Regions from separate parts of the Agrococcus sp. BE272 genome, predicted to be linked through region 3. Evidence: predicted binding sites of a transcription regulator. Region 3 holds the regulator's gene; each other region holds the start of a gene.
The links. Region 3 encodes HrcA, which represses chaperone genes, less so after heat shock. Its sites were predicted from a motif close to TTNGCACTCGNNNNNNNCGAGTGCNAA; they were not measured.
Positions count from the first base shown of each region.

Region 1: J2X49_RS05720 (Hsp20/alpha crystallin family protein) is a predicted target of HrcA. The motif match lies at 2,073-2,099, and genes of this name have one in related genera.
Region 2: groES (co-chaperone GroES) is a predicted target of HrcA. The motif match lies at 4,755-4,781, and genes of this name have one in related genera.

Region 1 is NZ_JAVDXL010000001.1:1,177,200-1,187,171, forward strand. It holds gene J2X49_RS05710 (hypothetical protein) at 1-732, shown strand, start outside; gene J2X49_RS05715 (hypothetical protein) at 729-1,367, shown strand; gene J2X49_RS05720 (Hsp20/alpha crystallin family protein) at 1,475-1,975, opposite strand; gene J2X49_RS05725 (dihydrofolate reductase family protein) at 2,206-2,853, shown strand; gene J2X49_RS05730 (ATP-binding protein) at 2,888-3,496, opposite strand; gene J2X49_RS05735 (alpha/beta fold hydrolase) at 3,706-4,479, opposite strand; gene J2X49_RS05740 (hypothetical protein) at 4,496-4,771, opposite strand; gene J2X49_RS05745 (Pr6Pr family membrane protein) at 4,917-5,642, opposite strand; gene J2X49_RS05750 (Pr6Pr family membrane protein) at 5,727-6,434, opposite strand; gene J2X49_RS05755 (hypothetical protein) at 6,604-7,539, opposite strand; gene J2X49_RS05760 (ATP-dependent Clp protease ATP-binding subunit) at 7,798-9,972, shown strand, end outside.
Region 2 is NZ_JAVDXL010000001.1:507,392-517,363, forward strand. It holds gene J2X49_RS02395 (ABC transporter ATP-binding protein) at 1-424, shown strand, start outside; gene J2X49_RS02400 (ABC transporter substrate-binding protein) at 690-1,964, opposite strand; gene J2X49_RS02405 (AI-2E family transporter) at 2,209-3,342, shown strand; gene rarD (EamA family transporter RarD) at 3,376-4,299, opposite strand; gene groES (co-chaperone GroES) at 4,386-4,682, opposite strand; gene J2X49_RS02420 (class I SAM-dependent methyltransferase) at 4,810-5,970, shown strand; gene J2X49_RS02425 (hypothetical protein) at 6,117-7,046, opposite strand; gene J2X49_RS02430 (DUF4190 domain-containing protein) at 7,163-7,519, opposite strand; gene tsaD (tRNA (adenosine(37)-N6)-threonylcarbamoyltransferase complex transferase subunit TsaD) at 7,617-8,678, opposite strand; gene rimI (ribosomal protein S18-alanine N-acetyltransferase) at 8,678-9,133, opposite strand; gene tsaB (tRNA (adenosine(37)-N6)-threonylcarbamoyltransferase complex dimerization subunit type 1 TsaB) at 9,130-9,696, opposite strand; gene tsaE (tRNA (adenosine(37)-N6)-threonylcarbamoyltransferase complex ATPase subunit type 1 TsaE) at 9,693-9,972, opposite strand, start outside.
Region 3 is NZ_JAVDXL010000002.1:366,354-376,325, reverse strand. It holds gene J2X49_RS08230 (PhoH family protein) at 1-154, opposite strand, end outside; gene J2X49_RS08225 (histidine triad nucleotide-binding protein) at 189-533, opposite strand; gene J2X49_RS08220 (16S rRNA (uracil(1498)-N(3))-methyltransferase) at 558-1,283, opposite strand; gene J2X49_RS08215 (DnaJ C-terminal domain-containing protein) at 1,283-2,368, opposite strand; gene hrcA (heat-inducible transcriptional repressor HrcA) at 2,369-3,382, opposite strand; gene J2X49_RS08205 (DUF4870 domain-containing protein) at 3,600-4,514, shown strand; gene hemW (radical SAM family heme chaperone HemW) at 4,521-5,726, opposite strand; gene J2X49_RS08195 (DUF1990 domain-containing protein) at 5,729-6,364, opposite strand; gene lepA (translation elongation factor 4) at 6,378-8,228, opposite strand; gene rpsT (30S ribosomal protein S20) at 8,451-8,711, shown strand; gene J2X49_RS08180 (cyclase family protein) at 9,045-9,731, opposite strand; gene J2X49_RS08175 (cytosine permease) at 9,721-9,972, opposite strand, start outside.

The sequences.
Region 1 (9,972 bases), on a different contig from region 3:
TACCCGACCGGCCCCTCCTCGCCCGGGCCCTACGGCGCCGGGCTTTACCCGCCCGCGCCGGTCTTCATCGTGCCCCCGCGCATCCGCTGGACGACCCCGCAGCGCCGCGCCGCGATCCTCGGCTCGTGGGCGGGCCAGACGGTCATGGCGCTCGCGACGCACTTCCTCACCGCGTTCGTGCTCATCGTCGGGTTCGCGTTCCTGCTGCACATCTCGGGCGAGCCGGTCGACGAGTTCGAGGCCGACTCGTGGACGGCGATCGTCTCGCGCTGGTCGATGCCCGACCGGGTGTGGGCGACCGCGCTCATCGGCCTGCTGCTCGGCGGCGTCGGGCTCGCGCTCGGCTGGCTGCTGAGCGCCCTCTGGGCGCGCTCGGCGGGGCTCGCGAAGCCGCACCGCTCCGCGTGGCTCGCGTGGCTGTGCACGACTGCGGCGACCGGCTTCGTCGGCATCATGCTGTGGCCGCTCGTGCTGTTCGGCGGCATGATCTCGGTGATCGCGAGCTCGTCGTCGTCGCTCACGATCGGGTCGATGTGGTCGATGCTGTTCTGGGCGATGGCGCTCGCGGTGGTGCTGACGGGGCTCGTCGGGCTGCTGTTCGGCTGGCTGTTCCTCTCGACCGCGAGGCCGCGGGTCGACCTCGTGGGCCTCATGGCCGAGGAGGAGGCGCGGCAGCGGGCCGCCGACGAGGCCGAGCTCACGGCCGTGCGGCTGCGCGGGGAGCCCGCGTGAGCCCACGCCCGCGCACGGCGGCGCGGCCGGATCCGCTGCGCCCCGAGCAGCGCGCCGCGGTGCGCGCGGCCGGCGCGACGGGCCTCGCGCTCGTCGCCACGGGAGCGGGCCTCGCGTGGGGGCTGCTCGTCGTCGCTATCGCGCTCGCGGTGCTGCGCGCGGCGGTCATCGACCTGTTCGACGACCGCGAGTGGGGCATGGCGGTCGTGCGCTGGATCGAGGGGCTCGACGCGTCGTGGCTCGTGCCGATCGTGCTCGCGCTCGTGCTGCTCGCGGTGGGCCTCATCGCGCTCGGCTGCTGGTGGAGCACGCGGCGGATGCGCCGGGCCGGCGTCGTCGGCGCGGCCGCGGTCACGCTGCGGGGCGCGGCCCTCGGCACCGGCCTGCAGGCGGTGCTGTCGACGCTGTCGAGCTGGCTGCTCGGGCTGCTCGTGCTGCTCACCGGCGTGGTCGGCGCCTGGATCGTCGCGGCGCTCTGGGTGGTGGCCGGGGCTGCGCTGTCGGCGCTCATCGGCTGGCTCGCCGGGCCGCGCACGTGGCTCGCGATCGCGCGGCGCGAGGCGCGGCGGGCGGCCGCGACCGCGGCGGCGGCGGCGCCCGAGGGATCCCGGCCGAGCGTGCTGCCGCCGGGGTAATCCGAACGGGATCCCGCAGCGGCGGGGATGCTCCGGACATGACGCGGCGCCCCCGTCCGCAGACGAGGGCGCCGCATCCGCCGCGTCAGGACCGCGTCACGGCCGAGTCAGGACTCGGTGCTGGAGCCCGCGGCCGCCGGCGTCTGGCTCGACGGTGCCTGGTTCTCGCCCGAGCCGCCCGCGCTGAGCTGCGACTGGCGGTCGCGCTGCTCCACCGTGATCTTGCGCGGCTTCGCGCGCTCGGCGACCGGGATCGTGAGCATGAGCACGCCGTGCTCGTACGACGCCTCGATCCTCTCGAGGTCGACGTCGCTGCCGAGGCCCAGCTGCCGCATGTAGCGGCCGGCGGGCCGCTCCTGCGCGAGCCACTGCGCGCCGTCGGCGGAGCCGATCGTGCGCTCGGCCTGGATCGTCAGCGTGTTCGCATCGACGTCGAGGTCGATCGAGCCCGGGTCGACGCCCGGCAGGTCGACGTTGACGATGTAGTGGTCTCCTGCGCGGTAGAGATCCATCGGCATCCAGCTCGACGAGCGCTCGGTGCCTCCGCTCGTCAGCAGGCGGGCGGCCATGCGGTCCATCTCGCGGAAGGGATCGAAGGTCAGTGCCATGACAACCACCTCCTCAGCTTCGGGCCGTCGCCCCCATGCGACGGTCCCCGGTGTCTGTGGCAGCCCCTCGGAGCGTGCCCCGCGGAGCGCCTCGATTTTAGCACTCTCGGTGGGAGAGTGCCAGGTCTCGCAGTCTGCTCCCACCCTTGCGCGCGGGCGCCTCGCCGCCCATGCTCGATACCGTCGCCGCGCTCGGGCACGGGCGCGGCACCGAGGCGAGGGGGCCGAGCATGCGACTGGTCGCGCACGAGTTCATGACGCTCGACGGCGTCATGCAGGGCCCAGGCGGCGCCGAGGAGGACACCGCGGGCGGCTTCCGGTGGGGCGGATGGGTCGCACCGGCGTTCGACGAGACCGTCAGCTCGGTCGTCACCGGCTGGTTCGAGCGCACCGACGAGCTGCTGTTCGGCCGCACGACCTACGACATGATGGCCGCCTACTGGCCGCTCGTGACCGACCTCGCCGACCCGGTCGCGCAGCGGCTCAACACCGCGCCGAAGCACGTCGTCTCGACGACGCTGCGCCTCGAGGACGCCCCGTGGGAGCGCACGGCGTCGGTCATCGCCGCCGACGTGCCGCAGCGCATCCGCGATCTCAAGGCGCTCGGCGACGGCGAGCTGCAGGTGCACGGCTCGTGGCAGCTGCTGCAGACGCTGCTCGACGAGGCGCTGCTCGACGAGCTGCGCCTCATCGTCTTCCCTGTGGTCGTCGGGCGCGGCAAGCGGCTCTTCGACGACGTGCAGCGCCCGTCGGGCTTCGAGGTGGCGGATGCACGGGTCGCGCCGAGCGGCGCGGTGGCGATGACGCTCACGCCGGCGCCGTTCCGCACCGCGACCTACGAGGTGGTCGACGGCAAGGAGGTCATGGTCGAGGAGTAGCCGGCGTCGGCCGTCCGGGTCGGTGCCGCCCGCGTCAGTCGCCGCGCGCGGCCCGCGCGAGCAGGCGCCCGGCCGAGCGCACGCGCACGGGTCGGCAGCCCGCATCCGTCAGCCCCTTGACGATCGCCGGCTCGCGGCTCGCGAGGATGAGCCCGCGCTTCACGAGGAACGCGGGGCTCTTGCGGCGCTCGCGGAGGTCGCGCGCGAAGCGCAGGCCCATCGTCACCCAGCGCGAGCGGCGCACGCAGATCGCATCCGCGAGGATGCCGCGCCGCTCGGCCTCGGCCACGACCTCGGCGACGAAGATGCCCTCGGCCACGAAGAGCGAGGCGCCCTCGAGCGCCACCTCGTGCACGCCGGCCGATGCGCTGCGGGAGATGTCGTAGACGGGCGCGGCAGTGCGGCCGGTGCGGGCGAGCTCCTCGAGCGCGGCGAGCGCGCGGTCGCGGTGCCACGAGCCCGGGTGGTCCCAGTCGACCTCACCGGTCTCGAGCCGGGGGAGCTCGGGGTCGTCGCCCTCGCGGTAGTAGTCGTCGAGCCGCAGCAGCGGCAGCCCCGAGCGCTCGGCGATGCGCGACTTGCCGGAGCCGGAGGCCCCGCCGATGAGCACGACGCGCGCGAGGGGCTCGGCGTCGGAGGGCATGGGCTCCATCTTCCCACGGCGGGGCGGGCGCTGCCGCCGCCGTGGCCGCCCCGCCCGCCGCCGCCGCGCGCCCGCGCGCCCTGCCGCCGCCGCGCACAACGCAAGCCCGCGGGGCCGTGTCGGCGGCGATCGGGGCGACCGCCCCGCACCCTCCGCGGAATCGCCGGATCGGGCTTGCGTTGTGCGCGGCCCGCCGCGCGGCGGCCGGCTCAGTCCGCGTCGTCGAGGAAGCGCTCGAGGAGGCCCGTCATCACGGCGGGCTGCTCGGAGTGCACCCAGTGCCCCGCGCCCTTGACCGTCACCCGGCGCACGCGCGGGAACCGCGCCTCCATCTCGTCGCGGAACTCGTCGCGCACGTAGCCGGAGTCGGCGCCCGCGATCCACAGCACCGGCCCCTCGTAGACCGCGTCGGTCTCGGGGAAGCCGCGCAGCGCATCGAGGTCGCGCCGCAGCACCTCGAGGTTCGGCAGCCAGCGCCAGCCGTCGCCGTCGCGCTGCAGGTTCTGCAGCAGGAAGGCGCGGATGCCCGGGTCGGGCACGGCGGGCGCGAGGGCGGCGTCGGCGTCGGCGCGGGAGGCGATCGCGGCGAGGTCCATGCCGAGCATGGCGTCCATGAAGCCGCGGAACTCGTCGCTCGATCGGTAGGAGACGGGCGAGACGTCGACGACGCAGAGCCGCTCGACCCGCTCGGGGTGGCGGAGCGCGGCGAGCATCGCCGCCTTGCCGCCCATCGAGTGGCCGACGAGCGCGGCCGGCTCGTCGATGGTCGCGGCGACCGCGTCGGCCATCTCGGCGTAGTCGACCCGCTCCGTCCACGGCGAGCGGCCGTGGTTCGGCATGTCGACGAGCGTCACGCGGTGCCGGTCGGCGAGCGCCTTGCCGATCTGCATCCAGTTGCGGCCCTGGCCGAAGAGGCCGTGGCAGAAGAGCACGGGCGACCCCTGCTCGCCCAGGCGGGTCGTGTGGAGGTCGCCCGTCGTCATGGCTCCACGGTAGCCGTCAGGGTGTGACCTGGCCCCCAGGGTTCGGCACCGCAGGGCACGGGATGTTGTCCATCGGCAGGAACGTGACGACGCCGTTGGACGCCTCCCAGACGACGCCCGGCGAGGCGGCGCTGCAGTGCGCCTGGGCCCATGCCTGGCTGATCGGGCCGGTGACCGTGGGGCCGACGTCGCCCGGAGGGTCAACCACCTGGCTGTGCGCGTCGGCGGCGAGCGGGCCGCCCAGCACGAGCGCGGCCGCCAGGGCGGTCGTCGCGAGGACCTTGCGGATCATGGCTGCTCCTTCATCGGATCGGATGCACTTCCATGGCGGCCGCTGGCCGGCTCGATCGTGACCTCGAGGCCGCATCGGCGGCCGTCGGCGGTGATCCTACGCCGCGCCGGGCCGCGGGGCGAGGGGTCTCCTCCGGAGGATCCGCTCACGCGGCGCGGGAGCGCCGCGCCCGGGCGCGCGCGATCGCGACGAGGGCGGCGCCGCCGAGCAGCACGGTCGCCGCGATGACGGCGCTCATGATCGCGACCCCGCCGTAGCCGGTGTCGTAGCCGGCCGGATCGAGGAACGGGTACGGGTACCAGTACGGGTTGCCGGTCGCCTGGTCGAGCGTGGCGGGCCCCCGCAGCAGGGTGTAGGCGAGCCACACGACGGGGAAGACCGCGACGATCGCCAGGTCGGCGAAGCGCACCTGGCGCGGGCGGCTCGCGAGCCAGTCGACGAGCATCCACACCGGCGCCACGAGGTGCAGCACCTCGTTCGACCAGCCGAGCGTCGCGCCCTGCGGCAGCTCGATGCCGCGCAGCAGCGTGTTGTAGACGATGCCGGTCACGACCATGTACGTCGTCGCGCACAGCACCAGCACGTCGAAGCGCCGACCGATGCGCGGGCGCCCGAGCTGCGCGGCGACGAGCACCGCGAGCACGACCATGGCCAGCACGTTCGACTCGATCGTGAAGAAGCTGAAGAAGTTGAGCAGGTCGAGCGGGATCGACGCGTCGCCGCGCGCGGTCCAGAAGGCGATGCTCGTCATGAGCTGTCCGACGATGGCCGCGAGGATCGCGAGCGCCATGACGGCGCGGCCGACGAGCAGGAGGCGGCGGATGCGCGAGGCCCGGACGGGCGTGGTCGCCTGCGTCTGCGAGGTCGTCATGCGCGCTCCTGGGCTCGGCACGGCGTCGAGGGCGGGCGCCCTGGCACGTCTCCCGCGAGCCTAGCCCGCGTCGCCGTGGCCGGGTCAGCCGCGGTGGAGCGACCGCCGGCGCGCGATGCCGATGAGGCCGCCGGCGACGAGCAGCAGCGCGGCCGTGATCGCGAGGCACGTCGTGGCGACCCCGAAGGCGCCGTTGTCGTAGGTCGCGGGATCCAGGTGCGGATACCAGTACGGGTTGCTCGCCGCCTCCTCGGGCGTGCTCGGGGCGCGCAGCAGCGTGTAGCCGAGCCACGTCGCCGGGAACACCACGACGGCCGCGAGATCGCGCCGGTGCACGGCGCGCGCACCCGCGGTCACGGCCCAGTCGACGAGCATCCACGCCGGCGCGATGACGTGCAGCACCTCGTTCGCCCACACGAGGGTCGCGCCGTCCGGCAGCTCGATCGGGCGCATGAGCGCGTTGTAGACGACGCCCGTGACGACCATGCAGGTGGTCGTCGCCAGCAGCACGACGTCGAAGCGGCGACCGAGCCGGACGGGCCGGGCCTGCGCGAGGGCGAGGGCGACGAGCAGGGCCATCGACGCCGTGTTCGACAGCACGGTGAAGAGTGAGCCGTACGCGACGAGGTTCACGGCGAGGTCGGTCGCCCCGCGCTCGCCCCAGAACTGCAGGCTCGTCAGCAGCTGCCCGAGGAGCGCGGCTGCGATCAGGGCCGCCATGCCGAGGCGCGCCGTGAGGAGCGTGCGGCTGCGGAGGTCGCTCGTGACGCGGACGTCTTCCTTGACAGTCATCCACCTCACCCTAGGAGGGGCGCCGCGCGGCTCCGAGCCGGTGTCCGCCGCGTTGAGGTCGGCTTGAGGCGATCTTGAGGAGCGACCGCGCGCGGATGCGGATGCCGTCCACAGCGTGCGGATGCCGGTCGGCGAAGCCCTCGCCGACCGGCATCCGGGTGCGTGGCCGCTACCTGCGCGCGGTGGAGCCCACCTCGAAGCCCGCGCGGTCGACCCGGCGGTGGAAGCGCATGCCGGCGAGGCCGCCGAGCACGGCGCCGATGAGCGCCACGACGGCGACGACGAGCGCCGAGATGATCGTGGCGGTCGTCGCCTGGTCCTCGGGCAGCGGCAGCGTCGGCATCGAGCCCGGCGGAACCGCGAAGTTCTGGCCCGCGACGAGGCCGACGATCGCGGCGAGGATCGCGATGACCACGGCCCACACCCACACGGCGACGCCCTGCTTCGCGCCGTCGAACCGGGCCATCCGCCCGGCCACGTACCCGCCGCAGTAGTAGCCGACGAACCAGATCGCCAGCAGGATGACGATGCCCCAGATGCCGGTCGTGTCGAGGTTCTGCTGCGCGTCCTCGACGACGTCGTCGACGCCGCCCGACAGCGATGCGACGAGCGCCACGATCGCCGCGGCGAGCGCGGTGAGCAGCACGACCGCGCCGGTGGCGGTGAGCCAGCCGAAGAAGGCCGAGCCGACCTTGACGCCGCCGAACCGCTCGCGCTCGCGCGCGACGACGACCTCGCGGTCGTGCCGCGGGTCGACGCCCAGCGGCTCGTCGACGACCCGTCGCTCGCGCACGTCGGCGACGCCGTCGCCGTCGCGGTCGGCGAGGTCGTGCCGTCGCTCGCGCACGTCGGCGACGCCGTCGCCGTCGCGGTCGGCCAGCCCGTGCCTGCGCTCGCGCTCGTCGGGGACGCCGTCGCGGTCGAGGTCGCGGTCGTGCCGCGGCAGCTCGCGCGTGCGCTCGTCGTGCTCGGCCGCGATGCGGCGGTCGCGGTCGTCGGTCGGGTCGAGCGGCCGGTCGGTTGGGTGGCCGGCGGCGCGCCGGTCTGCATCGGAGGGGTAGGGCTCGCCCCGACGGGCGGGGTCCTCAGGGCCGGTGGTGGTCATGTCGCTCTCCTCGCCTCGTGCACGTCTGCGTGCTCGATCGGCCGTCGTGGACGGCGTCGTGTCCCCCAGTATCGGGCGCGGGGCGGCTCCCGCCCCGTTTTCCCAGACGGCGTCCAGGCTCGGGCGACGCCCCGCGCTCGCGCGCCAGACATCCCTCTAGGCAACGCACCCCATCCGGAGTAAACTTGAGTCAACACCACTCAAGTTTGGATGCGAGGGTCGCCGGGGGAGGCGGGCAGCGCACGAAGGGGGAACCACATGGCACGGATGGGCGGCATGATGCCCGGCCAGGACGACCAGCAGTCGGCGCTGGAGCAGTTCGGCACCGACCTGACCGCGATCGCGCGCGCAGGCCGGCTCGACCCGGTGATCGGGCGCGACAGCGAGATCCGGCGCATCAGCCAAGTGCTGTCGCGGCGCACGAAGAACAACCCCGTGCTCATCGGCGAGCCCGGCGTCGGCAAGACCGCCGTCGTCGAGGGCCTCGCGCAGCGCATCGTCGCCGGCGACGTGCCCGAGAGCCTCAAGGGCAAGTCGCTCGTCTCGCTCGACGTCAACGCGATGATCGCCGGCAGCAAGTACCGCGGCGACTTCGAGGAGCGCATGAAGAACGTGCTCGCCGAGATCGCGAAGGCCGAGGGCCGCATCATCACGTTCATCGACGAGCTGCACATCATCATGGGCGCCGGCGCCGCCGAGGGCAGCCAGGGCGCGAGCAACATGCTCAAGCCGATGCTCGCGCGCGGTGAGCTGCGCATGATCGGCGCGACCACGCTCGACGAGTACCGCGAGTTCATCGAGAAGGACGCCGCGATGGAGCGGCGCTTCCAGCAGGTGTACGTGGGCGAGCCGAGTGTCGAGGACACCGTCGCGATCCTGCGCGGGCTCAAGGAGCGCTACGAGGCCCACCACAAGGTGACGATCGCCGACAGCGCCCTCGTCGCCGCCGCATCCCTCTCGAACCGCTACATCACCGCCCGGCAGCTGCCCGACAAGGCGATCGACCTCATCGACGAGGCGGCGAGCCGGCTGCGCATGGAGATCGACTCGGCGCCGACCGAGATCGACCAGCTGCGCCGCACCGTCGACCGCATGGAGATCGAGCGGCTCGCGCTCAAGCGCGAGAAGGACGACGCCTCGAAGGAGCGCCTCGCGCAGCTCGAGGAGACCCTCGCGGGCCTGCGCGCCGAGCTCGCCGAGCTCGACCAGCGCTGGCAGGCCGAGCGCTCGAGCCTCAACCGCATCGGCGGGCTGCGCGAGCAGCTCGACGAGCTGCGCAGCCGCGCCGAGCGGGCGCAGCGCGAGGGCGACCTCGAGCGCGCCTCTCGGCTGCTGTACGGCGAGATCCCGCAGGTCGAGGCGCAGCTGAAGGCCGCCGAGACGAGCGCGGCCGAGGCCGGTGCGCGCATGGTCGGCGACCAGGTGAGCGCCGACGACATCGCCTCCGTGGTCGCGGCGTGGACGGGCATCCCCGTCGGGCGCCTGCTGCAGGGCGAGACCGAGAAGCTGCTGCGGCTGGAGGACGAGCTGGCCGAGCGCGTCGTCGGCCAGCGCGAGGCGGTCTCGGCGGTCGCGGATGCGGTGCGCCGCACCCGCGCGGGCGTCTCCGACCCCGACAAGCCCACCGGCTCGTTCCTCTTCCTCGGTCCCACCGGCGTCGGCAAGACCGAGCTCGCGAAGGCGCTCGCCGAGCTGCTCTTCGACGACGAGAAGGCGCTCGTGCGCATCGACATGTCGGAGTACGGCGAGAAGCACTCGGTCGCGCGCCTCGTCGGCGCCCCTCCCGGCTACATCGGCTACGAGCAGGGCGGGCAGCTCACCGAGGCGGTGCGTCGCCGCCCCTACTCGGTGATCCTCATGGACGAGGTCGAGAAGGCCCACCCCGAGGTCTTCGACCTGCTGCTGCAGGTGCTCGACGACGGCCGGCTCACCGATGGCCAGGGCCGCACGGTCGACTTCCGCAACACCATCCTCATCCTCACGTCCAACCTCGGCTCGGCGTTCCTCACCGACCCGACGGTGCCGAAGGCGCAGGGCCGCGAGCAGGTGATGGGCGCGGTGCGCGCCGCGTTCAAGCCGGAGTTCGTCAACCGCCTCGACGACATCGTGATCTTCGACGCGCTCTCGCCCGACGAGCTCGGCGCGATCGTCGACATCCAGGTGCACGGCCTCGACCGGCGCCTGCGCGAGCGCAGGCTCACCGTGGAGGTGACGGATGCGGCGAGGCAGTGGCTGGGGGAGCGCGGCTACGACCCGATGTACGGCGCGCGGCCGCTGCGCAGGCTCATGCAGCGCGAGATCGACGACCGGCTGGCGCGGGCGCTGCTCGGCGGCGTCGTGCGCGACGGCGACACGGTCGTGGTCGACGTCGCGCCGGGCGGCTCGGGCCTGTGGGTGGGCCCGGCCGGCGCCGAGCGCCCCGCGCAATGGTCG
Region 2 (9,972 bases), on a different contig from region 3:
GTTCGTCGGCGGCCTCTTCCCCGAGCTCGTGAAGCGTCGCAAGCAGCGCGCCGGCAGCCTCTCGGGCGGCGAGCGGCAGATGGTCGCGATGGGCCGCGCGCTCATGATGGACCCGGCGGTGCTGCTGCTCGACGAGCCGAGCGCGGGCCTCAGCCCCGTGCGCCAGGACGAGACGTTCCTGCGCGTCGCCGAGATCAACAGCCACGGCGTGACGATCGTCATGGTCGAGCAGAACGCGCGCCGCTGCCTGCAGATCGCGCACCGCGCCTACGTGCTCGACCAGGGCAAGGACGCCTACACGGGCACCGGCCGCGAGATGCTCAACGACCCGAAGGTCATCCAGCTCTACCTCGGCACGCTCGCGACCGACGTCGAGGAGAAGGCGCGCACGACGTCGCAGCCGACGGTCGACCCAGGCGTCTGAGGCGCCGGGACGGCGGCACGAGGAAGGGCCCCGCTCGAGAGAGCGGGGCCCTTCCTCGTGGAGTGGTGGTCTCGACTCGTGCGGCGCCCTGCGGGCGCTGCACGGCTCGACCGGCGGGGCGGGGGAATCGCGGGGCCCTGCGGGCGCTGCACGGCTCGACCGGCGGGGGCGGGGAGGTGCGGCGCCTGCGGGCGCTGCACGGCTCGACCGGCGGGGGACGGAAGAGGGCCCCGCCGGAGCGGGGCCCTCTCGTCGCAGGGGCGGGTCACTCGTTGAGCGAGCCCTCCTCGGCGTTCAGGAAGGTGTACTTGTTGTCGGCGCCGTACTGGTAGATGCCGATGAAGGCCTCCGTCGGGTCGCCGTTCTCGTCGAACTCGATCGGACCCGAGGGGCCGTCGTAGTCGATGTCCTCGCCGGCCTCGATCAGCTCCAGGCACTCGGCCACGTCGGTGCACTTCGTGCCCTCGGTGGAGACCGCCTGCATGTTGTCGCGGATCGTGATCGGGTCGGCGCTGCCGCCCTGCGCGGCCGCGAGGGCTGCCAGGATCACGGCGTCGTACGACTCGGGGCCGTAGGAGAAGTCGCCCAGCTCGGGGTCCTGCTCCAGCAGGCGGTCCTTGAAGCCCTCGTCGGCGGGGTTGCCGGGCAGCGTGCCCTTGGCGCCCTCGAGCGTGCCCTCCGGGAAGTTGTAGTCGTTCGACAGGTTGCCGTCGACGAAGTACATGCCGGAGGACGGGAAGCCCTGCGTCGCGAGCTCGGGCACGATCTGCGCCGTCTCGGCGAACGCGATGATCGCGATCGCGTCGGGGTCGCCCTGCATGAGCTCCGACACCTGCGACGTGAAGTTCGTGTCGCCCGGGTTGTAGAGCACGTTGCCGGTGACCGTGCCGCCGGCGGCCTCGACCGCCATCGCCGCGTTCTCCTGCAGGCCCGTGCCGTACGGGTCGTTGATCGTGATGAACCCGACGCTCGCGGCGCCGTCGCCCGTCATGAGGTTGCCGAGCACGCGGCCCTGCAGCACGTCGGAGGGCGCGGTGCGCCAGTAGAACCCGTCGTCCTCGTAGTCGGAGAAGTCGGGCGACGTGTTGGCCGGCGAGATCTGCACGACCTGCGCGTCGATCAGCTGGTCGATGAACGTGAAGGACACGCCCGACGACGCGGCGCCGATGACGACGTCGGCACCGGCCGAGACGAGCTCGCCCGCCGAGGCGGTGGCGATGTCGGTCGTGGTGTCGCCGGAGTCGCGGTGCTGCACGTCGACCTCGAACTCGAAGCCAGCGGCCTCGAGGTCGGCCGCCGCCAGGTCGACGCCCGCGAACTCGGGCGGGCCGAGGAACGCGAGGTTGCCGGTCTGGGGCAGGATCGTGCCGACGACGAACGAGGTGTCGACCTCGCCGCCCTCGTCGGGCCCTGCGGATCCGGACGGCGCCGGCGTGGTGCCGCCGCCGGCGCAGGCTGCGAGCAGCAGGACGCCGGCGGTCGCGGCGCCGAGCGCCGCGGCACGACGGGGGTGCCCGGTGGTGCGAAGGAAGGACTGCACTGTGCTCCTAATTCCTCTGGAGGTGCGCGCTGACGCGTGCATTGGCACAACAGTAGGCGAGCGGCGGACCGTTTTCGGCCGATCCGCGTTACGTCCTGGTAACGGTCTTGGCGCATCCGACCCCCGCTCGGGCTATCCTCGGGCGGCCCTGAGGGACGCAGGTGCGCGCGGCCCTCCCCCGCCGCCTCGCGACCCGCACGCAGGCACGCGCGGGTAGCGTTGCCGCGACGGCGAGGAGCGCGACATGGGACTGTTCAGGCAGAGGACCGCCACCGAGGTCGAGCTGGCCGACCGGAGCGATCGGGCACGGCTGTGGGGTGACACCTTCGGCCGGTTCGCGACGCGGGCGCTGCAGGGCATCATCGTCGTCGTCGCGGTCGCCGGCGTCGTGTTCGCGATGACGCAGCTGACGCTCGTCATCATCCCGGTGACCATCGCGCTCATCCTCGCCTCGGCGTTCGCGCCCGTGATGCGCTGGATGCGCCGCAAGGGCGTGCCGAGCGGGCTCGCGACCGCGGGGGCGATGCTCGCGATCGCGCTCGCGCTCGGCGGCGTGGTGTGGCTCGTCGTGAACGCCGTGCGCTCGCAGCTCGACGAGCTCGTGGCGCAGACGTCCGAGGGCATCGACCAGGTGATCGACTGGGTCTCGACCCTCCCCTTCGCGCCCACCGACGAGCAGATCCAGCAGGGCCGCGACGCCGTCGTCGACTTCCTCACGAGCTCGCAGTTCGGCTCGGGCGCCGTCGCCGGCGCCGCCGCCGCGGCCAACTTCCTCACCGGCCTCGTGCTCATGCTGGTGGTGCTGTTCTTCTTCCTCAAGGACGGCCCGCGCATCTGGGAGTTCCTGCTGCGGCCGCTCGAGGGCGAGCGCTACGCCCGCGGCAAGCGCATCGGCCGCCGCACCGTCGACACCCTCGGCGGCTACGTGCGCGGCACGGCGACGGTCGCGCTCGTCGACGCGGTCGGCATCGGCGTCGTGCTCGCCTTCGCGCAGGTGCCGCTCGCCCTCCCGCTCTCGGTGCTCGTGTTCCTGCTCGCGTTCATCCCGCTCGTGGGCGCCACCGTCGCCGGCGCGCTCGCGACCCTGGTGGCGCTCGTCGCGAACGGCCCCGTCGTGGCGCTCGTGGTCCTCGCGGCCGTCGTGCTCGTGAACCAGCTCGAGGGCAACTTCCTCCAGCCGGTCGTGATGGGGCGCTCGCTGCAGATCCACGAGCTCGTCATCCTCATCGCCCTGACCGTCGGCACGGTGCTCGGCGGCATCGTCGGCGCCGTGCTCTCGGTGCCGATCGCGGCCGTCGCGTGGGGCATCGTGCAGGTGTGGGACGGCGAGGACCGCCCGGCCAGGATGTTCCGGCAGAAGCGGCCGGAGCCGGCGTAGCCGCTCGCTGCGCGCCCGGGCCCGCGCTCCGCGTCAGGCCGCGGCGGGCTCGGGCCGCGGGCGGCGCGCGTGGCGGCCCAGCAGGTCGAGCGACACGAGCGCGAGCGACGCCCAGACGAGCGCGAAGCCGATCCAGCGCTCGAGCGGCATGGGCTCGAGCATCACGAAGGCGCCGAAGAGGAACGAGATGATCGGCGCGAGGTACTGCGTGAACGCGAGCGCCGTGAGCGAGATGCGGCGGGCGGCGGCGGCGAAGGCGAGCAGCGGCACCGCCGTGATGACGCCGAGCCCGACGGTGCCCCAGATGCCGGCGGCGCCGTTCGCGCCGACCGTCACGCCCTGCAGCGAGATCGCGATGCCCATCATCACGAGCGCGGCCGGCAGCGCCGCGACCGTCTCGATCGTGAAGCCCGAGAGCGCGTCGACCGAGCCGCCGACCCGCTTCTTGATGAGCCCGTAGACGCCGAACGAGAGCGCGACCGTCAGGCCGATCCAGGGCACCTCGCCGTAGCCGACGACCATCACGAGCACGCCGAGCGCGCCGAGCCCGACCGCGACCCACTGCACGGGCCGCAGCCGCTCGCCCAGGAAGGCGACGGCGAGCACGACGCTCACGAGCGGGTTGAGGAAGTAGCCGAGGCTCGTCTCGAGCACGCGGTCGCTCAGCACGCCGATGAAGAAGGCCGTCCAGTTGACGAGCACGGCGCAGCCGGCGAGCACGAGCGAGACGGTGTCGCGGCGGCTGCGCAGCACGCCGGCGAGCCTGCTCCAGCCGCGGGTGGCCGCGACGAGCGCGAACCCGACGACCACCGAGGCGATCACCCGCCAGCCGATGAGCTCGAAGCCGTCGATGCCCTTCGTCAGCTGCAGGTAGACGGGGACGACGCCCCAGAAGGCGTACGCGAAGACCGCGTACCAGATGCCGGCGCGCGTGCGCCCGCCCGGGTGCTCACCCATCCGACCCTCCCGAGGCCCGTGATCCGTGGTGGAACTGCGACGGCGGCGCCCCGCGAGGGGGCGCCGCCGTCGATCTCAGCGGAGCGTCAGCGCTCGACGATCGCGAGCACGTCGCGAGCCGAGAGCACCAGGTACTCGTCGGCGCCGAACTTGACCTCGGTGCCGCCGTACTTGGAGTACAGCACCTTGTCGCCCACGGCGACGTCGATCGGGACGCGGTTGCCGTTGTCGTCGACACGACCCGGACCCACGGCCACGACCTCGCCCTCCTGGGGCTTCTCCTTGGCGGTGTCAGGGATGACGAGACCGCTGGCGGTGGTCGTCTCTGCCTCGACCTGCTTGATGACGATGCGGTCCTCGAGCGGCTTGATGGAAACCGACACGGTTGCCTCTTTCTGTCAGATCCTGGGGTGCGCCCGGCAGTGCCGGGCACCTGAGCAAGCCTAGGCGGTCGGCTGGCACTCGGTCAACATGAGTGCCAGCCGCGCCGCGGGTGCTTGGATGAGTGCGATGGATGCCGAGGAGCTGCGACTGCTGCTGTCGAAGGACGGCCTCGCGCTGCTCGAGCGCGCGGAGGCGGGCCTCGACGGCGACGTCGTGCGCGAGGTGACGCGGCTCCGCGCCGAGGGGCACGACCCCCGGCTCGTCGCCGCCGTGCTCACCCAGGCCCGCCTGCGCCGCCGCGCCAGGGCGAAGTTCGGGGAGTTCGCGAGCGGCATGCTCTTCACCGAGGCCGGGCTCGAGCAGGCCACGCGCCTGCGCGTCGCCGCGCACCACGCGGGGCGGATGCGCCGGGCCGGCATCGTCTCGGTGGCCGACCTCGGGTGCGGCATCGGCGCCGACGCGCTCGCGTTCGCGACGCTCGGGCTCGAGGTCACGGCCGTCGAGCGCGACGAGGTGACCGCCGCGATCGCGACGTACAACCTCGCCGCGTGGCACGCATCCGTCGTGCACGGCGACGCGCTCGACACCCCCGTCGACGCGGAGGCGCTGTGGTTCGACCCCGCCCGCCGCGACGGCGCGCGGCGCCTCAGCGACCCCGCCGACTGGTCGCCGCCGCTCGACGCCGTCTTCGCGCGCGCCGCCGCGCAGCCGGCGGGCGTGAAGCTCGCGCCGGGCATCGACCGCGACCTGCTGCCGCCGGACGCGGAGCACCAGTGGGTCACCGACGGGCTCGAGACCGTCGAGGCGGTGGTGTGGACCGGCCGGCTCGCCCGGCCCGGCGTCGCGCGCAGCGCGCTCGTCCTCGGCGACGGCGTCGCCGAGGAGCTCACCGGCGACCCGAGCCACCCCGAGCCCGGCGAGCTCGACGCGTGGCTGTACGAGCCGGCCGGCGCGGTCATCCGCGCCGAGCTCATCGGCGCGCTCGCCGAGCGGCTCGATGCCCGCGCGGTGAGCGACGGCATCGCCTACCTGACGGCCGCGCGCCACGTCGGGACGCCGCTCGCGCAGGCGTTCCGGGTGCGCGAGACGCTGCCGCTCGACGAGCGCCGCATCGCGCAGCGCCTGCGCGAGCTCGGCATCGGCGAGCTCGAGATCAAGAAGCGCGGCGCCGACATCGATCCCGCGGCGCTGCGGAGGCGGCTCAAGCTGCGCGGCGACGCGCGCGCCACGCTCATCCTCACGCGGATCGCCGGGCGGCATCGCGCGGTGCTCGCCGACCGGGCCTGAGCCCGACGAAGCCTGAGCACGACGAAGCCCCCGGCCGCTGGGGCCGGGGGCTTCGCTGGACGACGAGGTCTCGTGACGCGCGCCGCGTGCGGCGCGCTCCTCGACCTGAGCCCTCCGCGCTCACCGCGAGGGTGAGCGCTCCGGGCTCACATCGAGCTGATCTCCATGAGGTACGGGATCCAGTTCACGGCCATGATGATGCCGATCACGAGGCAGATGATGAAGATGATCGAGCCGGCGATCGCGGCGATCATCGGCCACGGCTTCGCCTCGGGGTTCTTCTTCATCGCGACGAAGCCGAGGATCGCGCCGATGAGCGCGAACAGCCAGCCGGAGCCGGCGAACCACATGCCGAGGAAGCCGAGGCCCGTGAGCACGAGCGCGGCGATCGTGATGCCCTTGAGCTTCTTCTCGCCCGCCGGCGCCGCGCCGAACGGCTGCTGCTGGGCGTAGCCGGTGGCGGCCGCGTCGCCGTAGGACTGCGAGTACGAGGGCTGCTGGCCGTAGGCGGCGTCGGCGGGAGCGCTCGAGCCGTACGCCGGCTGCTGGCCGTAGCCCGGCGCCTGCTGGCCGTAGGCGGCCTGCTGGCCGTAGCCGGGCTGCTGCCCGTAGCCCTGCTCGGCCGGCGCCGACTGCCCGTAGGCGGCCTGCTGGCCGTAGCCCTGCTCGGGGGTCGACTGCCCGTAGGCCGGCTGCTGCTGGCCGTACCCGGGCTGCTGGCCGTAGGCCTGGTCGCCGCCGGGCTGCTGGCCGTAGCCGGGCTGCTGGCCGTAGGACGGCGCGCTCGCGCCGTAGGAGGGGGCGCTGCCGCCGTAGGCGGGCTGCTGGCCGTAGCCGGCCTGGCCGTCCTGCGGAGCCTGCTGGCCGTAACCCGGCTGCTGGCCGTAGGCGGGCGGCTGGGCGTGGTCGCCCTGGCCCTGGGCTGCGTCGTGCGGCTGGCCGAACGACGGGGCCTGCTCGGGCTGCTGCCCGAAGTCGGCCGCGGGCTGGGCGGTGTCGGCATCGCCGGGCTGTGCGGCGCCCTCCTGGTCGGGGCGACGGAAGCGGTCGTCGGCGGGCGGGTACTGGTCGCTCACGGGATCCTCCTTGCGATGCGCGACTGCGCGCGTGGTTCACCGTACCCTGCCGCCGAGGCGCGAAGCCTGGAAGCGGGCCGAACGGCAGCTCGGCGCGTCGGGGCTCAGACCCCGGCTCAGACCCCGGGCATCCCCTGCAGTCCCCCGACGACCGTGACGATCATCGCGATGCCCGCGACCGTCGCGGCGATCAGGGCGACGAGCGTCACGGCGCCCAGGATCACGGCCCAGACGGCGAGCAGCCTGCCGTCGTCGCCCGAGCGCCGGATGCGCGACAGCGCGATGAGCCCGAGCACGATCGCGGCGATCGAGCCGAGGCCGACGAGGATCGTCGTGCCGGCGGCCGCCGAGGCGATCGCCCAGATCGCGAGCGCGTCGGTCCTCGGGCCCGGATGCGTGGGCGAGCGGAAGGGCGCGAGCGCCGGCGGCGCGGGCGGCGGGCCCCATCCCGGCTGCTGCCCCGCCATGCTCATGCCCGCTCCTCGTCGGCTCGCGGCCGCGCGAGCCGATCGGCGCGCGGCGCAGGGCGATCCTGCCAGGCCGACCTGTGCATCCGCCCGGTCGCGCCGCTCACGCCGTGACCTGCACGGTGCTCGCGTCGAGCGTCGACTCGGCCGCGAAGCCGGCGGGGCTCGGAGCGTCGCCGCGCGCGACGAGCATCGCCCCGACGGCCGCGATCATCGCCCCGTTGTCGGTGCACAGGTCGAGCGGCGGGATCCGCAGCGCGACGCCCGCCTGCTCGCAGCGCTCGGCCGCGACCTCGCGCAGGCGCCGGTTGGCGACCACGCCGCCGCCGAGCAGCAGGCGCGGGATGCCGTGCGCCGCGCACGCGTCGAGCGCCTTCGCCACGAGCACATCGACGACCGCCTCGCGGAAGCTCGCCGCGACATCCGCCACCGGCAGCGGCTCCCCCGCGGCCTCGGCCCGCTCGACGTGGCGCGCGACGGCCGTCTTCAGGCCCGAGAACGAGAAGTCGAAGCGATGGCGGTCGCGGTCCTTCGGTGCCGTGAGCCCGCGCGGGAAGCGGATCGCCGCCGGGTCGCCGCCCACGGCGGCGCTGTCGATCGAAGGCCCGCCCGGGTACGAGAGCCCGAGCAGCCGCGCCGTCTTGTCGAAGGCCTCGCCCGCCGCGTCGTCGATGGTCTCGCCCAGCAGCTCGACGTCGCCCGCGAGGTCGCGCACGAGCAGCAGCGAGGTGTGGCCGCCCGAGACGAGCAGCGCGACGGTCGGCAGCTCGAGCGGCTCGCCCGAGAGCACGTCGGCGGCGACGTGGCCGACGAGGTGGTTGACGCCGTACAGCGGCAGGTCGCGCGCGGCGGCGAGGCCCTTCGCGGCCCCGATGCCCACCATGAGGGCGCCGGCGAGGCCGGGCCCGGCGGTGACGGCGACCGCGTCGAGGTCGTCGAGGGTGAGGGATGCGTCGGCGAGCGCCGCGAGGATCGTCGGCTGCAGCTCCTCGAGGTGGGCGCGCGCGGCGATCTCGGGCACGACGCCGCCGAAGCGCGCGTGCAGCTCCATCGACGAGGCGATCCGGTTCGCGAGCAGCTCGGTGCCGCGCACGATGCCGACGCCCGTCTCGTCGCAGCTCGTCTCGATGCCGAGCACCACCGGCGGCCGCTGCCCCTGCACCATCACGCCGACTCCCGCTTCATGACCACCGCATCCACGTCCTCCGGCTGGTAGTAGCGCGGCCGCACGCCGATCTCGCGGAACCCGACCGACTCGTAGAGGCCGCGCGCGACCGGGTTGTCGGCCCGCACCTCGAGGAACAGCTCGCGCACGCCGCGCCGCCCGGCCTCGGCGAGCAGCTCGGCGAGCAGTGCGCGCCCGATGCCGCGCCCGCGGGCGCCGGCGGCGACGGCGATCGTCTGCACGTCGCCCTCGACGCCCACGGCGCGCAGGCCCGCGTAGCCGACCGTGCGGCCGTCGTCGTCCTCGTCGACGGCGATGACGTAGCGGCCCCAGTCGCTCGCGATCTCCTGCTGCATGGTGCCGCGCTCCCACGCGCTCGCGCCGAACGACGCCTGCTCGATCGCCATGATCGCGTCGAGGTCGCCGGCGCCCGCGGTGCGGATGACGACGCTCACTGGCTCACCCGCTTCGGGCCGGCCGACGGCGTCGCGTCGGCGTCGCGCAGGTACAGCGCCTGCTCCACCTCGGCCGCCCCGCGCACCGCGGCGCGGGCGAGCAGCGCGGCGTCGACCGCTTCGGCGTCGAGGCGGGGCGCGCCGGCGTGCGCGGCGGCGGGCGGCGGCACCGCGTCGGCGGGCGCGAGGTGCGGGCCGTCGACGACCAGGCCGTCGACGACCGAGCTCCACGCGCGCTCCCGGCGCCGCACATCCGTCGTCACCTGCGCCGTGCCCTCGGTGATGCCCGCGTGGCTCGCGATGCCGACGCACCGCACCCCGAGGCCCATCGCCGCCGCGCGCGCCGCCGCGATGCCGACGCGCAGGCCCGTGAAGGCGCCCGGCCCCATGCCGGCGACGACGAGCTCGATGCGGTCGCGGCGGCCCGCGAGGGCGCGCTCGAGCATGGGCCCGAGGTGCTCGGCGTGGCGCCGCGCGTCGCCCTGGTGCGCGCGGAAGACGACGTCGTCGCCGTCGACGACGGCGACCGAGGTGCCGAGCGAGGTGTCGATGGCCAGGATCACGGTGCCTCCTCCGTCGGGCCCGGGGCGGTGAGCGAGCGCACGCGCGCGGCGTCCCAGCCGGGGCCGTGCCCGCGCAGGCGCACCGAGCGCGGCGACTCGTCGTCGCCGTCGGCCTCGCCGCGGTCGATCTCGACGCGCAGCCAGCTCTCGAGCGCGTGCTCGAGCGGCGCGCCCCACTCGGCGACCGTGATGGCGCCGTCGAGGTCGAGGTCGAGGTCGTCGAGCTCGGCCTCGTCGCCCAGCCGGTACGCGTCGACGTGCTGCAGGTCGGGGCCG
Region 3 (9,972 bases):
CGACGAGCTCCTGCACGAGCCGCGTCGCGACCTGCACGTCGTCCTCCGGCCCCTCGAGCGTGACGAGGTTGCCGCGCACCGCGACCCGCACGTCGGGGTGCTCGCGCTCGAGGCGCGTGAGCAGCCGGTCCTGCGGCCCGAGCAGCCGCACCATCTCGATGCCGTCGATCTCGATCGACTGGGAAGCGTCAGGCAAGCGAGCCCTCTCCGAGCGAGCCGGCGAGCACGTGCGCGTGCGCGTGGAAGACCGTCTGGCCCGCCAGCTCGCCGGTGTTGAACACGAGCCGGAAGTCGCCCGCGGCGCGCTCCCGGGCGATGGCCTGCGCCATCTGCACCATCTCGGCGAGCAGCTCCGGGTCGCCGGCAGCGAGCTCGACGACGTCGCGGTAGCGCGCCGTCTTCGGCACCACCAGCACGTGCATCGGCGCCTGCGGGTGGATGTCGCTGAAGGCGATGATGCGGTCGTTCTCGAGCACGATCTCCGCCGGGATCTCGCGCGCGACGATCTTCTCGAACACGGTCTGCTCAGCCATGGGCCCAGCCTACCCGCGGCCCGCTCACCAGCGGCCGAGTCGCATCGACAGCGCCGCGATGCCCGCGAGGCCCGCCGTCGACGTGCGGAGCACGTGGTCGCCCATCCGCGCCCGCACGGCGCCCGCCGCGTCGAGCCGCTCGAGCTCGGCCGGATCGATGCCGCCCTCGGGGCCCACGATGAGCAGCACGTCGCGGTCGACCGGCACGTCGGCGATCGAGCCGGGCGCGGCCGGATCGAGCACGACGAGCCGCCAGTCGCCGGCGAGCGCGGCGAGGCCCTCCGTGTCGACGACGCCCTCCACCTCCGGCAGCCGCGCACGGATCGCCTGCTTCCCCGCCTCGCGCACCACCCGGCGCCAGCGCTCGAGCGCCTTGTCGCCGCGCTCGCCCCGCCACTGCACGACGCTGCGCCGCGCCTGCCAGGGCACGATCGCGTCGACGCCGAGCTCGGTCGAGGCCTGCACCGCGAGCTCGGCGCGGTCGCCCTTCGCGAGCGCCTGCGCGAGGCCGATGCGCGGGCGCGGCGCCGCGACCTCCTCGACCCGGTGCAGCACGACGTCGACCGCGCGCGGCTCGGCGCGCTCGATGACGCCCTCCGCGAGCACACCCCGGCCGTCGCTCACGAGCACCCGCTCGCCGCGGCGCATCCGGGAGACGACCGCGGCGTGGTGGGCCTCCTCGCCGGTGAGCGTGACGACGTCGCCCGCCGCGCTCCCGGCGAGCGCGTCGTGCCAGTAGCAGTGGGCCATCAGAGGCGCAGGCGGTCGCGCATCTTCGCGAACAGGCCCTGCTTGAACGCGGCCAGGTGCGGCGCGGGCGCCTTCGTGCGCTCCCGCAGCTCGCGCAGCAGCTCCTCGGTGCGGCGGTCGATGCGCGACGGCGTCACGACCTGCACGCCGAGCTTCAGGTCGCCCCGGCCGGCGCCGCGCAGCCGCGTCACGCCGCGGTCGTCGATCGTGATGACGTCGCCCGACTGCGTGCCGGCGCGCACCTCGACGTCGACCGGCCCGTCGATGCCCTCCACCGTCGCGCGCGCCCCGAGTGCCGCATCCGGCATCGACACCTCGAGGGTGCCGAGCAGGTCGTCGCCCGCGCGGCTGAAGACGTCGTGGTGCCGCACGTTGACCTCGAGGTACAGCGTGCCCGCGGGGCCGCCGGCCTCGCCGACCTCGCCCTGCCCGGGGAGCTGGATGCGCAGGCCCGTGTCGACGCCCGCGGGGATGTCGACCGGGATCGTGCGCTCGGCGCGCACGCGGCCATGGCCGGCGCATGTGGGGCACGGCTGCGGGATCACGCTGCCGAAGCCCTGGCAGACCGCGCACGGCTGGGTGGTGACGACGTTGCCGAGCAGCGAGCGCACCTGGCGCTGCACGTGGCCGGAGCCGCCGCACATCGTGCAGCGCTCCTCGCTCGTGCCCGGTGCGGTGCACGCGCCGTCGCACGTCTCGCAGAGCACGGCGGTCTGCACGCGCAGCTCGCGGTGCACGCCGAAGACGACGTCGGCGAGCTCGAGGTCGACGCGCAGCAGGCTGTCCTGCCCCGGCTGCCGGCGCGAGCGCGGCCCGGCCGAGCGGCCGCCGCCGAAGAACTGCTCGAAGATGTCGCCGAAGCCGAAGGCGCCGCCGCCGAGGCTCGGCCCCCGGTCGTACTCGGCGCGCGACTGCGGGTCGCCCAGCACGTCGTACGCGTGCGTGACGTCCTTGAACCGCTCGGCCGCGTCAGCGCTCGGGTTGACGTCCGGGTGCAGCTCGCGCGCGAGCCGCCGGTACGCCTTCTTGATCTCGTCCTGGCCGGCGTCGCGTGCGACGCCGAGGGTCTCGTAGTGGTCGGTCACTCAGTCCTCGCTCAGCAGCCGCGTCAGGTAGCGCGCAACTGCGCGCACCGCGGCCATGTTCCCTGCGTAGTCCATCCTGGTCGGGCCCAGCACGCCCACGTGCCCCTCGCTGTCGTCGGCGCTGTAGGTCGAGGCGACGACGGACGCCTCCCCCAGCGGTCCCGCGAGCTCGCGCCCGATGCGGGTCGCGACCTCGCCCTCGGCGCCCATCTCGTGGAACAGGCGCAGGAGCGTCACCTGCTCCTCGATCGCGTCGAGCACCGGGGTCACGGTGCCCTGGAAGTCGCGCTCCTCGCGCACGAGGTTCGAGGCGCCCGCGATCACGATGCGGTCGCCGCCCGCCGCCTGCAGCATCTCGGTCAGCGTCTGCGCGACCGCGGCGGTCGCGCGGGCGATGGATGCGGGGGCGGATGCGGCAGCGCCGGCGAGGCGGGACGCGGCCTCCTTGGGCGGCAGCTCGGCGAGCGTCTCGGTGAACGCCCGCCCGAGCGCTGTGGCCTGCTCGGGCTCGATCGCCTGCTGCGCGTCGAGCAGGCGCTGCTCGACGCGGCCGGAGTCGAGGATGAGCACGGCGAGCAGCCGCGTCTCGGCGATCGCCACGAGCTCGACCCGGCGCACGGCCGCGGGCCGGCGGAGCGGCACCTGCACGAGCGCGACCTGGTTCGTCAGCTGCGAGAGGAGGCGCGCGGTGCGCGCGAGCACGTCGTCGCGGTCGACCGACTCGTCGAGGAAGCGGTGGATCGCGGCGCGCTGCGCCGCCGTGAGCGGCTGCATGCGCTGCAGCCGGTCGACGAAGACGCGGTAGCCCTTGTCGGTCGGCACCCGGCCGGAGGAGGTGTGCGGGGCGACGATCAGCTCCTCCTCCTCGAGGAGCGCCATGTCGTTGCGGATCGTGGCCGCCGAGACGCCGAAGGTGTGCCGCTCGACGATCGACTTCGAGCCCACGGGCTCCCGCAGCGCCACGTAGTCCTGCACGATCGCGCGCAGCACCTCGAGGCCGCGATCCGAGACCATGCCGCGCTCCCCTCGTCGTCCGGGCGACCGCCCGTCGTCCCTGCCGCGGCGGCGCTCGCCCGCGCGCTGGCACTCCCGTCTGCTGACTGCCAATCCTACCGCCTCGCGCCGAGGGGCCGGTCGCGGCGGTTCGGATGCCATCCCCAGCCACCCGGGCGCACAATGTGCACAGCGGGACGCCCCAGCGTGCCGTCCGAACTGACACGAGAGGCACGTCATGTCCGATCCCAACGCTCCGCGCCGCGAGGGGCAGCACGATCCCGCGGACCAGCCCGCCGAGGGCTTCTCCGTGACGGACGAGCAGCACGCGGCCCCCAGCGCGCCCGCCGCGCCCGGCACGCCCGGCGTCGGCCAGCCCGCCCAGTCCTTCACCGCGCCGGCGGCCGACCAGGCCCCCGGCCAGCCCGCCTTCAGCGGGACGCCCGACGACGAGCCCGCGGTCGGCCAGGACTGGCAGCACGGCCAGCACCAGCCGGAGGGCAGCCACCTCGGCCAGCCGTCCGCGCCGCAGGCGCCGCCCGCGTGGGGGCAGCCGGGCCAGGGTGCGTCGGCCCCGCAGCAGCCGGGCGGCTACGGCCAGCAGGGCGGCGCGCAGCAGCCGTTCGCCCAGCCCGGCAGCGCACCGGTCTACGGCGCTCCCGGCCAGCAGGGCGCGGGCTACGGGCAGCCCGGCTACGGGCAGCCGCAGCCCGGGTACGGCCAGCCCCAGCAGGGGCACCCGCAGTACGGGGCGCCCGGCCAGCCGCAGTACGCGACCTCCGCGCCGATGTCGCCCGTCGACGAGAAGAACGCCGGGATGTGGGGGCACCTGTCGGGGCTCTCGACCATCGTCACCGGCGGCTTCGGCGGCTGGATCGGCCCGCTCATCGTCTACATGATCTACAAGGACCGCAGCGCCTTCGCGAAGCAGGAGTCGAAGGAGGCGCTGAACTTCGGCATCTTCATGACGATCCTCGCCGTGGGCCTCATCGTCATCGGCACGCTCACGAGCATCATCGGCATCGGCTTCCTGCTGCTCAGCATCTACTGGGTGCCGGCGCTGCTGCAGGTGATCTTCTCGATCATCGGCGCGATGCGCGTCAACGGCGGCGGCTCGTACCGCTACCCGTTCAACTGGCGGATGGTGAAGTAGGCCCGCTCAGGGCAGCAGCCGGCGCACCACGGCGTCGGCCAGGAGCCGCCCTCGCAGCGTCGGGACCACCCGGCCGGCGAGGGCGGCTCTCCCGTCCACGAGCTCCTCGGCGACGAGCCCCGCGACCGCGCGCCTGCCCTCGTCGTCGAGCAGCGCGATCGGGAGCCCCTCGGCGATGCGCGACTCGAGCAGCACCCGCTCGACGCGCCGCGTCTCGTCGTCGAGCACCTCGCGCGCGAGCGCCGGCGATGCGCCGGCCAGCAGCCGGTCGCGGTACGCCGCCGGGTGCTTGACGTTCCACCACCGCACGCCGCCGACGTGGCTGTGCGCTCCGGGGCCGAAGCCCCACCAGTCGTGCCCGCGCCAGTAGGCGAGGTTGTGCCGGGCGACGCGGTCGCCGCGGGCCCAGTTGGAGACCTCGTACCAGGTGTATCCCGCTGCGCCGAGCGTCGCATCCGCCGCCTCGTACATCGCCGCCTGCGCGTCGTCGTCGGGCGCGACGAGCTCGCCGCGCCGGATGCGGCGGGCGAGCGCCGTGCCCTCCTCGACGATGAGCGCGTACGCCGAGACGTGGTCCGGGCCCATCGCGACCGCCGCGTCGAGCGAGCGCTGCCAGTCGTCCTGCGACTCGCCGGGTGCGCCGTAGATGAGGTCGAGGCTCACCTCGAGCCCCGCGTCGCGCGCCCACGCGACGACCTGCGGCACGCGCGCCGGGTCGTGCGTGCGGTCGAGGGCCGCGAGCACGTGCGGCACCGCCGACTGCATGCCGAACGACACCCGGGTGACCCCGCCGTCGCGCAGCCGCGCGAGCCCGCCCGCGTCGATCGAGTCGGGGTTCGCCTCGACCGTGACCTCCGCGCCCTCGGCCAGGCCGAACGCATCCGCGACCCCGGCGAGCATGCCCACGAGGTCGTCGGCCGGCAGCAGCGTGGGCGTGCCGCCGCCGAAGAACACCGTCTGCGCGGGCCGCACCGGGCCGAGCGCCCCGAGCACGCGGCCGGCGAGCGCGAGCTCGGCGGCGACGTCGGCCGGGTAGCCCGCGCGCGTCGCGCCCCGCAGCTCGTCGGCGGTGTAGGTGTTGAAGTCGCAGTAGCCGCAGCGCACCGAGCAGAACGGCACGTGCACGTAGACGCCGAACGGCGCGTCGACCGCGGTGCCCCGCGGCAGCGCGCCGTCGGCGGGCGCGGTCTCGCCCTCCGGCAGCCTGCCCATCGTCAGCGGACGTCGATCGACCGCAGCACGTCCATGTAGCGGTCGTGGTAGCGGCGGCGCATCGCGCGCGCGATCGGCGAGCCGAGCCGCGCCCACCACTTCGCGTCGCGCACGAGCGCGCGGAAGTGCAGGAAGACGGTCTCGTCCTCGACGATCTCGATCGTGAAGCGCTCCTCGCCCGCCTCCGGGTGCCCCTCGAGGGTGCCGAGGATCACGCCGTGGCTGCTCGCCTCCTCCTCGATCGCGATGACGCGCATCGGGGCGTGGATCTGCATGCCGAGCACGCGCACGCGCTGGTCGATCGAGTCGCCCGGCTGCAGGAACGGCTCGCCGTCGGGGCCGAAGTCCTGCTGCGGCTCGATGCTCGCCGCACGGGTCGCCTCCGTGCCGTCGAAGCCGACGGGGCGGTAGACGGTGCCCTCCTCCGAGCCGACGACGTCGACCTCGATGCCCGACAGCCGCTGCACCTTCCAGGTGCGCAGCGCCGCGACGGCCGCGTCGTAGCGCGGCCGGCCGTGGCCGATGCGCGCGCGGCGCTGGATGACCTCGAAGCCCTTCGGGGGGAAGCGCGAGAAGTCGAAGTGGGCGGTCGCGCCGACGGCGCCGTAGTTGGTGGCGCGCTCGTGGATGGGCTTCACTGCGATCCGTCCTTCACTTCGCGTCCTTCTTCGTCTCGCCGGTCGAGAGCGCGGCGATGAACGCCTCCTGGGGGACCTCGACGCGACCGACCATCTTCATGCGCTTCTTGCCCTCCTTCTGCTTCTCGAGCAGCTTGCGCTTGCGCGTGATGTCGCCGCCGTAGCACTTGGCGAGCACGTCCTTGCGGATCGCGCGGATCGTCTCGCGGGCGATGATGCGCGCGCCGATCGCGGCCTGGATCGGCACCTCGAACTGCTGGCGCGGGATGAGCTCGCGCAGCTTGCCCGCCATGAGCACGCCGTAGGCGTACGCCTTGTCGCGGTGCACGATCGCGCTGAAGGCGTCGACCTGCTCGCCCTGCAGCAGGATGTCGACCTTCACGAGGTCGCCCTCCTCCTCGCCGTCGAGCTCGTAGTCGAGCGAGGCGTAGCCCTGGGTGCGCGACTTCAGCTGGTCGAAGAAGTCGAAGACGATCTCGCCGAGCGGCAGCCGGTAGCGCAGCTCGACGCGGTCCTCCGACAGGTACTCCATGCCGCCGAGCGTGCCGCGGCGCGTCTGGCAGAGCTCCATGATCGCGCCGACGTAGTCCTTCGGCGCGAGGATCGTCGCCCGCACCATCGGCTCGATGACCGAGTGGATCTTGCCGTCGGGGAACTCGCTCGGGTTCGTGACGATGTGGGTCTGCCGGTCCTCGGTCTGCACCTGGTAGACCACGCTCGGCGCGGTCGCGATGAGGTCGAGGTTGAACTCGCGCTCGAGACGCTCGGTGATGATCTCGAGGTGCAGCAGCCCCAGGAAGCCGCAGCGGAAGCCGAAGCCGAGCGCCACCGAGGTCTCGGGCTCGTAGACGAGCGCCGCGTCGGAGAGCTTCAGCTTGTCGAGCGCCTCGCGCAGCACCGGGTAGTCGCTGCCGTCGATCGGGTAGAGGCCCGAGAACACCATCGGCTTCGGGTCGGCGTAGCCCTTGAGCGGCGTGGTCGCGGGCGACTTCACGGTCGTGACGGTGTCGCCGACCTTCGACTGGCGCACGTCCTTCACGCCCGTGATGAGGTAGCCGACCTCGCCGACGCTCAGCCCCTTCGACGGGATGGGCTCCGGGCTCGAGACGCCGATCTCGAGCGCCTCGTGCTTGGAGCCGGTCGACATCATCACGACCTGCTCGCGCGGCCGCAGCGTGCCGTCGACCATGCGCACGTAGGTGACGACGCCGCGGTAGGCGTCGTAGACGGAGTCGAAGATCATCGCGCGCGCGGGCCCGTCGACGTCGCCGACCGGCGCGGGGACGGTGCGGACCACCCGGTCGAGCAGCGCATCCACCCCCTCCCCCGTCTTGCCGCTCACGCGCAGCACGTCGTCGGGGTCGCCGCCGATGAGCCGCGCGATCTCGGCCGCGTACTTCTCGGGATCGGCTGCCGGCAGGTCGATCTTGTTGAGCACCGGGATGATCTCGAGGTCGTTGTCCATCGCGAGGTACAGGTTCGCGAGGGTCTGCGCCTCGATGCCCTGCGCCGCGTCGACCAGCAGGATCGCGCCCTCGCACGCGGCGAGCGAGCGCGACACCTCGTAGGTGAAGTCGACGTGGCCGGGGGTGTCGATCATGTTGAGCGCGAAGGTCTCGCCGTCGAGCTCCCACGGCATGCGCACGGCCTGCGACTTGATCGTGATGCCGCGCTCGCGCTCGATGTCCATGCGGTCGAGGTACTGGGCGCGCATCGAGCGGTCGTCGACGACGCCCGTCAGCTGCAGCATCCGGTCGGCGAGGGTCGACTTGCCGTGGTCGATGTGGGCGATGATGCAGAAGTTGCGGATCCTCGCCGGATCGGTCGAGGCAGGCTCGAGTGCCTTGGAGGCTCGGGGGCTCACGGGTCCTTCTCGTCGGGATGGGCTCGGTGGAGCTGGGTGCGGAAGGTCCCATTCTTCCACAGCGGATGCGGTCGGCCGCGTTGCGAGCGGGCCGCGGCCGCTGGTAGAGTCATCCGTTGGCTTCCCCTTCTCCTGCGCGCCCGTCGCGCGGGGTCGGGTCGCGGCGGGGCTCTGACGAGCACGAGCCGCCGCCAACCACGCTTCGAACCAGGACAGGACACCATGGCGAACATCAAGTCGCAGATCAAGCGCATCCTCACCAACGAGAAGGCGACCCTCCGCAACCGCGCCGTCAAGAGCGAGCTCAAGACCGCTGTGCGCGAGGCCCGCAAGGCCATCGCCGCCGGCGACAAGGAGGCCGCGCAGGTCAAGGTCGCCGCCGCGAACCGCAAGCTCGACAAGGCGGTCTCGAAGGGCGTCATCCACCGCAACCAGGCCGCGAACCGCAAGTCGGCCATCGCGAAGCAGGTCGCGTCGCTCTGAGCTGAGCCGCACGCACGCGAGGGGGTCCCGGACGGGGCCCCCTTCGTCGTGCGCGCCGGCGCCCGCGCTGCCCACGCCGGCGCATCCCCCACCGACCGAGTGGCGCCTCCGGCGATCGAGTGGCGCCCCGTGACATCGGGTGGCGCCCTCGGCGATCGGGTGGCGCCCCGCGACGTCGAGTGGCGCCTCTGGAGAGCGAGTGGCGGCTCCGGCGATCGAGTGGCGCCTTGGAGCGCGCGGTGCAGCGGGCGCCACTCGATCGCGCACGGCGCCACTCGATCGCGCACGGCGCCACTCGATCGCGGGAGGCGCCAGTCGGATGCGCTGGCGGCGTCAGGCGGGGAAGGCGACCGCGCGCACGGGGGCGCCGTCGCCGGCGAGCCGCAGCGGGAAGAAGCCGACCCGCACGCGGTCGGGCACGAGCTCGAGGCCTCGCACGTTCTCGACGATGAGGCCATCGGCGCCGAGCACGGCCTCGTGGACCGGGAACGACGCATCCGCCTCCCCCGTCGCGTCGGGACTCAGGGTGTCGACGGCGAGCACGCGCATGCCCCGGCGCAGCAGCTCGGCCGCGGCCTCCGCCGCGAGCGACGGGTGCCGGAGGCGCCGCGCATCGCCGAACCATCGCGCCCAGCCGGTGTCGAGCAGCACGATCGGCGGGAGGTGCTCCGGCAGCGGTGCCACGGCCTCCAGCCGTTCGAGGTCGATGCGCTCGCCGTAGCCGAGGCCCGGCACGCGCAGCACGATCGCGTCGCCGACGAGCTCGTCGAGCGCCACCTCCGCCATCGTCCGCCCGCCCGGCACCGTGTGCGAGGGCGCGTCGACGTGCGTGCCCGTGTGCGAGCCGAGCTCGAGCCGCACCACGTCGACGCCGTCGGCCGCGACCGTCAGCGCCGGCGCGATCCGCACCTCGGGGTCGCCCGGGTAGACGGGCATGCCCTGCTCGATCGGGTGGCTGAGGTCGATCAGGCCGCTCGCCTGCGCGCGCGACGCCGGCGCGCCCGCCGCGTCAGCGCGCATCCGCCGTCTCGGCCAGGTGCGGCGCCGGCGCCCCGCCCTTCGTGCGGCCCGGCAGCGAGACGAACAGGTAGAGCAGGAAGGTGACGGCGAACGCCGGCACGGTCGCGCCGATCGGCAGCGGCCAGACGTACGCCCACGCGTAGGCGAGCGTCGCGCCGACCGCCCAGCTGCCGATCGCGAGCCAGTTGACGCCGCCGCGGTACCAGTAGCGGCCGCCGCTCGGGCGGAGGATGTCGGCGTC